2 linked regions of the Endozoicomonas gorgoniicola genome follow. The main gene of each other region encodes a partner of the protein of the gene in region 2 in a complex. Links are inferred from orthologs where the notes say so. Each region holds a gene or a part of one and is shown on either strand. Other genes may lie near its edges.

Region 1 (5,208 bases), 4.8 Mb from region 2 along the record:
CAGGCTTTGTCGTCCAGCTCGTCAAAAGAGCCCGGAGGTGGCCCGCCAGCGTTGATCACAACGCCATCAATATGCCCAAAATCATCCAGAGTTGACAGAACCCAGTGGCGGATACTTTCCTGGTTTCGGGCATCGAAGACATAGCCACGAATTTCCGAACTGGTTTCACTGCTGATGTTCGATGCCGCCTGTGCGATTTTGTCGGGTGAACGGCTGGCGATTGAGACTTTTGCCCCTTCAGACGCCAGTTGTCGGGCGATACCCAGCCCAAGACCAGAGCTGGCCCCGGCTACCATGAAGACTTTGTTTGTTATATTTAGATTCATCGTACCCCTCCATCCGAGTGACTGATTCTAACGTCAAATGTCTTTTAAATCAGCTGCACCCTGAAAGAATCTTTGAACAGGTTTAAACGACGACTGACCGATGGGGCTGTGTCAGGTATTCTCTCGACTGCATTTCCTGCAGGCGGCTGAGGGTACGCTTAAACTCAAAACTCAGTCTGCCTTCGGCGTACAGTTCTGGTAACGGTACTTCAGCAGAGACAATCAGCTTGACATGGCGATCATAAAACTCGTCGATGAGGTTGATAAAGCGGCGCGCCTGATCGTCTTTGCTGGCGTTCATTTGTGGAATGCCTTCAAGTATCACTGTCTGAAACAGGCAGGCAAGTTCAATATAATCATTCTGGCTGCGGGGGCCGTCACATAAGGCTGTAAAGGTAAACCATGCAAGGTCTTCGCAGCTGTGTTTGCAGGGGATTTCCCGGCCAGCAATCGTAACAGGCTGATTACCTGTTGCATGGTTGAAATCGGCGGCCAGCGAGGCGAAAGCATCTGTCAGTCGCGTACTGGTCTGTTCATTCAGAGGGTAGTGCCAGGTTTCAGCCTGCTCCAGCAAACGTAGGCGGTAGTCAACGCCGCCATCCACATTAACGACCTGTGTGTGTTCTTTTAATAGTGCAATGGCAGGTAAAAAACGGGCGCGTTGCAGGCCATCTTTGTAGAGCTGGTCTGGTTCGACATTGGAGGTGGCTACCAGTGTCACACCCCGAAGGAACAGTTGTTCAAACAGTCCGCCCAGAATCATGGCGTCGGTAATATCGGACACAAAGAATTCATCGAAGCAGATAATCCGGGTTTCGCCAGCCAGCTTCTCCGCCACTTTTTCCAGCGGGTTCTTTTCGCCTTCCAGTCCTGTTAATTCAGAATGCACTCTGCGCATAAAATGATGAAAGTGCATGCGCATTTTCTGCTGAAAGGGCAGGCAGTCAAAAAATGTATCCATCAGGTAGGTTTTGCCGCGCCCGACACCGCCCCAGAAATACAGCCCCGGAACCGGTGTTTTGTGCTTTGATGTGAATGGATTAAGACGTTGCAGCCATGATGGTGACGGAGTGGCCATCAGTCGGTCGTAGAGGTTTTGTAACTGCTTAACCGCCTCCAGCTGGGCAGGGTCCGGCATAAAGTCGTCGCGTTTCAGGTCTCGCTGGTAGCGTTCCTGCGGAGTCATGCTGCTTTTCATTGTCAGGTCTGGCAAACGTTATTGGTTGTTATAGCTTCTGGTGATGATCCAGTTGCTGGTCAATGTACCGTTATGCCGTTGAGGCAGCAACCGCAAGAACAGGTAAAGAGAGGGTAACCCGCGTAAGAACCACCCGACCTATGTATACTTTGGCATGGAAAAAATATAACGTAAGCAAAACTGGCTTTCAGGATCGGGGAGTGGTTTCTCGTTGAACAATGAGCATTATCTGAGTCATAGGCAGACGAAGCCAGAACGTACCATTGAGGCAATACTGTGGAAGATATGAATGTACTTTGGTTTGTAGGGAGTCTGGCGTTTCTGGGGGGAATGCTGGCAGGGGCTTTGCTTTACCATCTGCTGGCCGGGCCTAAGTCTGAACGGGGCAAGCTGCAGAACCAGCTGGATGAACTGCAGAACGACTTCAAAGATTATCAGAGCAAGGTGTCTGATCATTTTGGTACCACTGCACACCTTATCAACAAGCTGACTGACAGCTATCGTGATGTTCATGAACACATGGCGAATGGTGCAGAAAATCTGTGTGAAGATGAAGCAGTAAAAAATCGTTTAAGTGACGCACTGCTGAGCAGCAATGCCTTGTTGTCTGGAAAGGTTACCAAGCGCAGGACCGAGCGCCCAAAGGCGGTGGAGCAACCAAAGGACTATGCTACAAAGCAGGCTCCGGATGAAAAGGGAACCCTGTCTGAAGAGTTTAGTGTGAAACCGGAAGATAAACCCGCCGCACCAGCGGTAGAGGTCGAACCTGTTAACCCGGCGGCTGAAGAGAAACAGGCTATTTAATGACAGGCGAGAGCAGGAAATCCTGCTCTCGCGTTTTGGGTATGCCTTTAAGCCATAGAATCCAGATACTTCTCCGCATCCAGAGCTGCCATACAGCCGGTTCCGGCGGATGTGATGGCCTGACGATAAACGTGGTCCATAACATCTCCTGCCGCAAACACACCTTCTTTTGATGTCAGGGTGGCATTGCCTTCCAGACCGCTGCCGACAATGATGTAACCGTCTTTCATCGCCAGCTGTCCGTCAAAAATGCCGGTGTTTGGTGAGTGGCCGATGGCAATAAAGCAACCGAGGGCGTCAATGTCCTGTGTCTCTCCGGTCAGTACGTTTTTAACCCGTACACCGGTGACGCCCATGTCATCACCCAGCACTTCTTCCAGTACTGAGTCCAGTACCAGACGCATGTTGCCGTTCTCTACCCGGTCCATCATTTTATTCTGCAGAATTTTTTCTGCCCGGAAGCCCTGACGGCGATGAATCACGGTCACTGTTCTGGCAATGTTGGACAGATACAGCGCTTCCTCAACCGCTGTGTTACCACCACCGACAACAACAACATCCTTATTCTTGTAGAAGAAACCATCACAGGTGGCACAGGCCGACACGCCTTTGCCCTTGAAAGCGTCTTCACTGTCCAGTCCCAGATAACGGGCGCTGGCACCGGTGGCAATAATCAGGGCGTCGCAGGTGTAGGTGTTGCTGCCTTTCAGGGTGTAAGGTTTTTTGCTGAAGTCGACTTCTTCAATATGATCGAATACGATTTCTGTGCCAAAACGCTTGGCATGTGCTTCCATATCTACCATCAGACCCGGCCCCTGCAAGCCTTCAGAGCCCCCTGGCCAGTTATCCACATCTGTGGTTGTCGTTAGCTGGCCGCCCTGCTGCATACCGGTAATAATGACCGGCTCAAGGTTGGCGCGGGCGGCATAAACCGCAGCGGTATATCCGGCGGGGCCTGACCCGAGAATAAGCAGGCGGCAGTGTCTTGGAGAAGGTTTAGCTTCGCTCATTTTTATACTCCTTGGAATGCGGCATCCTGCAGATGTCAGCGCAAGTATTCTTGAAACTAACAGTCGAAAAAATCTGGTCGGAAAAAATCGAAAGCTGAAAGCTTGAAAACAGAAAACAATAATAACACTGGTCAGGATCAGAACCAGTGAATATAAGACTAAAAATCAAAAAGCAGAGTTAATTTTTTTGCGAGCAGACCAAGGACTATATCAAGTTGCCCGCGCCAGGTAAGGTAGTCCCTGCTCTTTCATTCTCGCCTTCCTGTATAAGCGATAGGGTAAGGGAGTTTTCTGTTTCTTCATGGCGCTGGCACACAAACGTATTGCTGGAAGCTTTATGCCTGAACTGAGTACCGCTAGACGTATTGACGACAGAAAAATGCATCCTGCCTCTCCAAAACTAAAGGAATATTCATGTATTGGTTCAAGTGGCTGGCTTGAAAAATTGTATATCCCCCTGGTGCTTACTTTCCACATTATCAATCCGGAAAAGCCAAGCCCCTTGTTCGGGGCTTTTACAGGTTGGCTGATGGAAAATGAGGGGTTGCAACAGAAATAGCCTTTCAGGAAAGATTGATTTGAACAGATCAAAATTTCTGAAGGATCAGACATGTGTACAACACCCTCACTACGTCCTATGTTCGCATTTCCCGGCTGGGTAATCGAGCAGATTGATATTGATTGGGAAGTCAAACAAGCTTTTGTCTATCTCCGCAGGGATGGCCGAATTCAGCACGAGAAATGCAGTCAATGTGAAACCCCTATGGGACAAATGAAGACAAAAGATCGGTGTGTCCAGGATTTACCACTGGGAGTTCTACAGGTAAATCTTCTCTTCACAGCTTTTCAGGGCCGCTGCTCACACTGCAACAATATTGAAACCGTTACTATTCCTGGTTTAACTCCCAAGGCTCAGGCAACCGATCGCCTTAAACGACACGTCAGCCATTTATGTCGCTATATGCCCTGCGACAAGGTGCCTGAATTCATTGCTATATCCGGTGGTACTGCCCGTCGTTGGGATAAAGAGATGCTGCTGAGAATGCTTCCAGCTCCAAAGCGTGACGGTATTCGCGCTCTGCTCATTGACGAAAAATCCATTGGCAAAGGCCATCAGTATCTTACCGTTGTTCTTAACGCCGACTCAGGAGAAACCCTCTTCCTTGGTGAAGGCAAGCGAAAAGAGACTCTGGATGAGTTCTTGAGCAGCCTGACTGAAGAGCAAAAAGCGAGCATCGAGTGTGTTGGCATAGACCGTGGTGGCAGCTATCAGGCTTCGGTGAAAGAGCACTTGCCCAATGCGGATATTGTATACGACAAGTTTCACATTATTGCCAATTATAATGATGTGATAGATCAGATAAGGCGCAGGGAGTGGCGTCAGGCTGAAGAAGAGAACAAGCCCTTTATCAAGGGTCAGCGGTTCAACCTGTTCATGAACCCTGAGAACCTGACTCCAAAGCGAGAAAGCAGTCTGAAAGAGCTCTTGAGCATGAACGAGGATCTCAATCAGGCTTACATCCTGAAAGACATGCTCAAACAGCTATGGACGTACACGTACAAAGCGTGTGCCGGCAAGTTTCTGGATAGATGGATAGAGTTAGCAAAAGAAACCGGAATTGCAGAACTTAAGAGGTTTGCTAAGGGCTTGGACAGGGCAAGAGAGGGCTTGCTGTCGTACTGCCATCATCGTATAACCAGCGCGAAGATTGAAGCTTTCAATGGAGTCATCAAACGGATTATCTACAAAGCTTGTGGCTACAATGATCTTGATTACCTCTATCTTAAAATCAGGCAGGAGGCTGTAAAATGATCAGCCAACCTGTAAAAGAGCCCCTTGTTCAAAAAAAGGGTTCAACAACAAGATAAA
Region 2 (3,113 bases):
GCATCAAAACAGGCGATTAAAATCGCCAGGCCTGCAGGGAAAATCGTCTGCCGTTCGGGCTTCAGTCCGGAAAAGCGGATACGATCTGTGCGGTTGAATACCAGCAGATCATGTTTCAGTTTATTCAGTCGTTCCCGGGTAATAACATCCCCTTCGCCCATTGCCTGAAGGATACTGCTGACCGTACGAATAGACCCTGAGGACCCCACAGCATCTTCCCAGCTAAGCTCCCGATACGTTTTCTCTATATTCAACAGTTCCAGTCGGGCGGCATAATAAGCTGACTGGAAACGTTCCGGCGACAAATGCCCACCGGAAAAAAAGCGGTCATTGAACGTCACACACCCCATGTGCAAGCTCTCAAGCAGCCGGGGTTCAAAGCGCTCACCAACGATCAGTTCGGTACTGCCACCGCCAATATCCACCACCAGTCTGCGATCATTATCATCAGCCTGAGTCTGGGCAACCCCCAGATAAATCAGTCGCGCTTCTTCGCGCCCGGCAATGATTTCAATGGGATAAGGCAAAATTTTTGCGGCACGTCGAACAAATTCGTCGCTGTTTCTGGCTTTTCTCAGCGCATTGGTGCCAACAATTCTGATGGCCTGAAACGTTCTGCCTTTCATGTACTGGGCAAACTGTGCCAGACAGTTAAGTCCACGCTCCATGGCTGCATCAGACAAACTGCCATCTTTTGCCAGCCCGGCGGCTAGCTGAACTTTCTCGCCCAACCGTTCCACAGGCCGGATTTCTCCCTGGTCGACCCGGGCCACAATCATATGGAAACTGTTAGACCCCAGATCAATAGCCGCTACCAAAGGCTGGCCGTCTGTCTCACTTTGACCGATTTCTCTCATGATCCTTTACTGCAAGGGTGTGTTTACTTGAAAGCCGGACTCAGCATAACAGAAGGCGGCTTGTCTCACATAACAGATCATTAATTCCTGGCTGATCCTGCAAAACCATGCAAATTTAAAAATTCGAACAATTGTTTCTCAGGCAGACCGTTTGCTATGATTTCGAAACTGAATGCAAATGGCTAGGAGACCCATTCCATGAGCGATATTGTCAATGTGACAGACGCTTCCTTCGAAGAGGACGTACTGAAGGCTGACGGACCGGTACTGGTCGACTACTGGGCAGAGTGGTGCGGCCCCTGCAAAATGATTGCACCGGTTCTGGATGAAATTGCCCAGGACTACGACGGCAAGTTGAAGATCTGCAAACTGAACATCGACGAAAACGAAGCCACTCCACCCAAATATGGCGTGCGCGGTATCCCGACCCTGATGCTGTTCAAGGGCGGCAATGTAGAAGCGACTAAAGTCGGCGCTCTGTCCAAATCTCAGCTGACTGCATTTCTGGACAGTAACCTCTGATCCTTTTCAGGGAACAGGCAAGCCAGAAATGGCCGGATGTTATTTTGGTATTTTCATCCGGCGGTCTGCCTGATGCCTGCACCAGCATTGCGCTACTTTCATCATTGCGCTACGTTCGTCAATGCAACTCAGACAGACCTTTCAACGTACTGAGCAGAAAAAAGAATAATAAAACCTATTTAAAGTTGACGAGACACTAGTTCTTGATTATTTTCCAGAAAAGGATATAGACTGTTGGAGTGACACATGTCAGACGCCAACGATTGATAAATTGGTACAATGACAGTCAATAGAATTATTTCCGGCCGGGCTTGTTTTGAATTCTTTCGAGCCAACACTCACTTAATTCAAGTACATGACCTAAACATCGGGCTGTAGCTGAAAGGCTGTAAACAGCTTTCGCAGGGATTGGCATTAAGCGATCCTTAAAATAATAATCTCAATAATACCTGATTTTCCTGCAACTACGACGGCCACTACCTTTCAATATAACGTTCTCAAACTGTTATGCATCTTACCGAACTAAAGAAACAATCTGTTCCTGAGCTTCTGGCAAAAGCCAATGAAATGGGCCTGGACAACCTCGCCCGTTCACGAAAGCAGGACGTAATATTCTCTATCCTCAAGCGCCATGCCCGCAGCGGGGAAGACATCTTTGGCGAAGGCGTTCTGGAAATCCTCCAGGACGGCTTTGGCTTCCTGCGATCTGCCGACAGTTCCTATCTGGCAGGCCCTGATGATATTTACGTATCCCCAAGCCAGATCCGCCGTTTTAACCTGAGAACCGGCGACAGCATCTCGGGTAAAATTCGCCCGCCAAAAGAAGGTGAGCGTTATTTCGCGCTGCTGAAAGTTAACGAAATTAACTTTGATCAGCCTGAAAATGCCCGCAATAAAATTCTGTTTGAAAACCTGACGCCATTGTTCCCGCAGGATCGTCTGGTGATGGAAATGGGTAACGGTTCTACAGAAGACCTGACCGGTCGAATTATTGATCTGGTCTCCCCAATCGGCAAAGGTCAGCGCGGTCTGATCGTATCTCCGCCAAAAGCCGGTAAAACCCTGATGCTGCAAAATATTGCAGCCAACATCACCCGTAACAACCCTGAATGTCACCTGATTGTACTGCTGATCGACGAACGTCCTGAGGAAGTGACAGAGATGGCACGTTCTGTTCGTGGAGAAGTGGTCGCGTCCACGTTTGACGAACCACCATCACGTCACGTTCAGGTGGCCGAAATGGTACTGGAGAAAGCCAAGCGACTGGTTGAGCACAAGAAAGACGTTGTCATTCTGCTCGACTCCATTACCCGTCTGGCACGTGCTTACAACACCGTCATTCCATCTTCCGGCAAGGTTCTGACCGGTGGTGTGGATGCCCATGCCCTGGAACGTCCGAAGCGTTTCTTTGGTGCTGCCCGTAACATTGAAGAAGGCGGCAGCCTGACCATCGTAGCCACCGCACTGGTGGATACCGGCTCCAAGATGGACGAAGTGATCTTCGAGGAATTTAAAGGTACCGGTAACATGGAACTGAACCTCGACCGTCGCATCGCTGAAAAGCGTGTGTTCCCGGCTATCGGTATTAACAAGTCCGGTACTCGTCGTGAAGACCTGCTGACCACGGAAGAAGAGCTGCAGCGCATGTGGATTCTGCGTAAAATCCTGCACCCAATGGATGAAATACAGGCCGTTGAATTCCTGCTGGATCGTATGAAGCACACCAAGACCAAT

The links.
Region 1: the proteins of trxA (region 2) and trxB are in contact, whole or in part, in a crystal structure (PDB 1F6M), measured with the Escherichia coli proteins. The link is inferred for Endozoicomonas gorgoniicola from one-to-one orthologs.

What each region holds. Positions count from the first base shown.
Region 1 is NZ_JAPFCC010000001.1:152,471-157,678, forward strand. What follows is about bases 1,358-4,354. They hold trxB (thioredoxin-disulfide reductase), read right to left. Parts: upstream 3,339-4,354; coding sequence 2,376-3,338; downstream 1,358-2,375. Other genes in these bases: zapE (cell division protein ZapE), read right to left, coding at 1,358-1,512; NX722_RS00675 (YhcB family protein), read left to right, coding at 1,810-2,328; NX722_RS00685 (hypothetical protein), read left to right, coding at 3,676-3,897; NX722_RS00690 (ISL3 family transposase), read left to right, coding at 3,949-4,354. Outside these bases: NX722_RS00665 (SDR family oxidoreductase), read right to left, coding at 1-326; more of zapE, read right to left, coding at 409-1,357; more of NX722_RS00690, read left to right, coding at 4,355-5,151.
Region 2 is NZ_JAPFCC010000001.1:4,936,264-4,939,376, forward strand. What follows is about bases 1-2,717. They hold trxA (thioredoxin TrxA), read left to right. Parts: upstream 1-1,055; coding sequence 1,056-1,379; downstream 1,380-2,717. Other genes in these bases: ppx (exopolyphosphatase), read right to left, coding at 1-857; rho (transcription termination factor Rho), read left to right, coding at 1,887-2,717. Outside these bases: more of rho, read left to right, coding at 2,718-3,113. UniProt on the Escherichia coli protein: Participates in various redox reactions through the reversible oxidation of its active center dithiol to a disulfide and catalyzes dithiol-disulfide exchange reactions.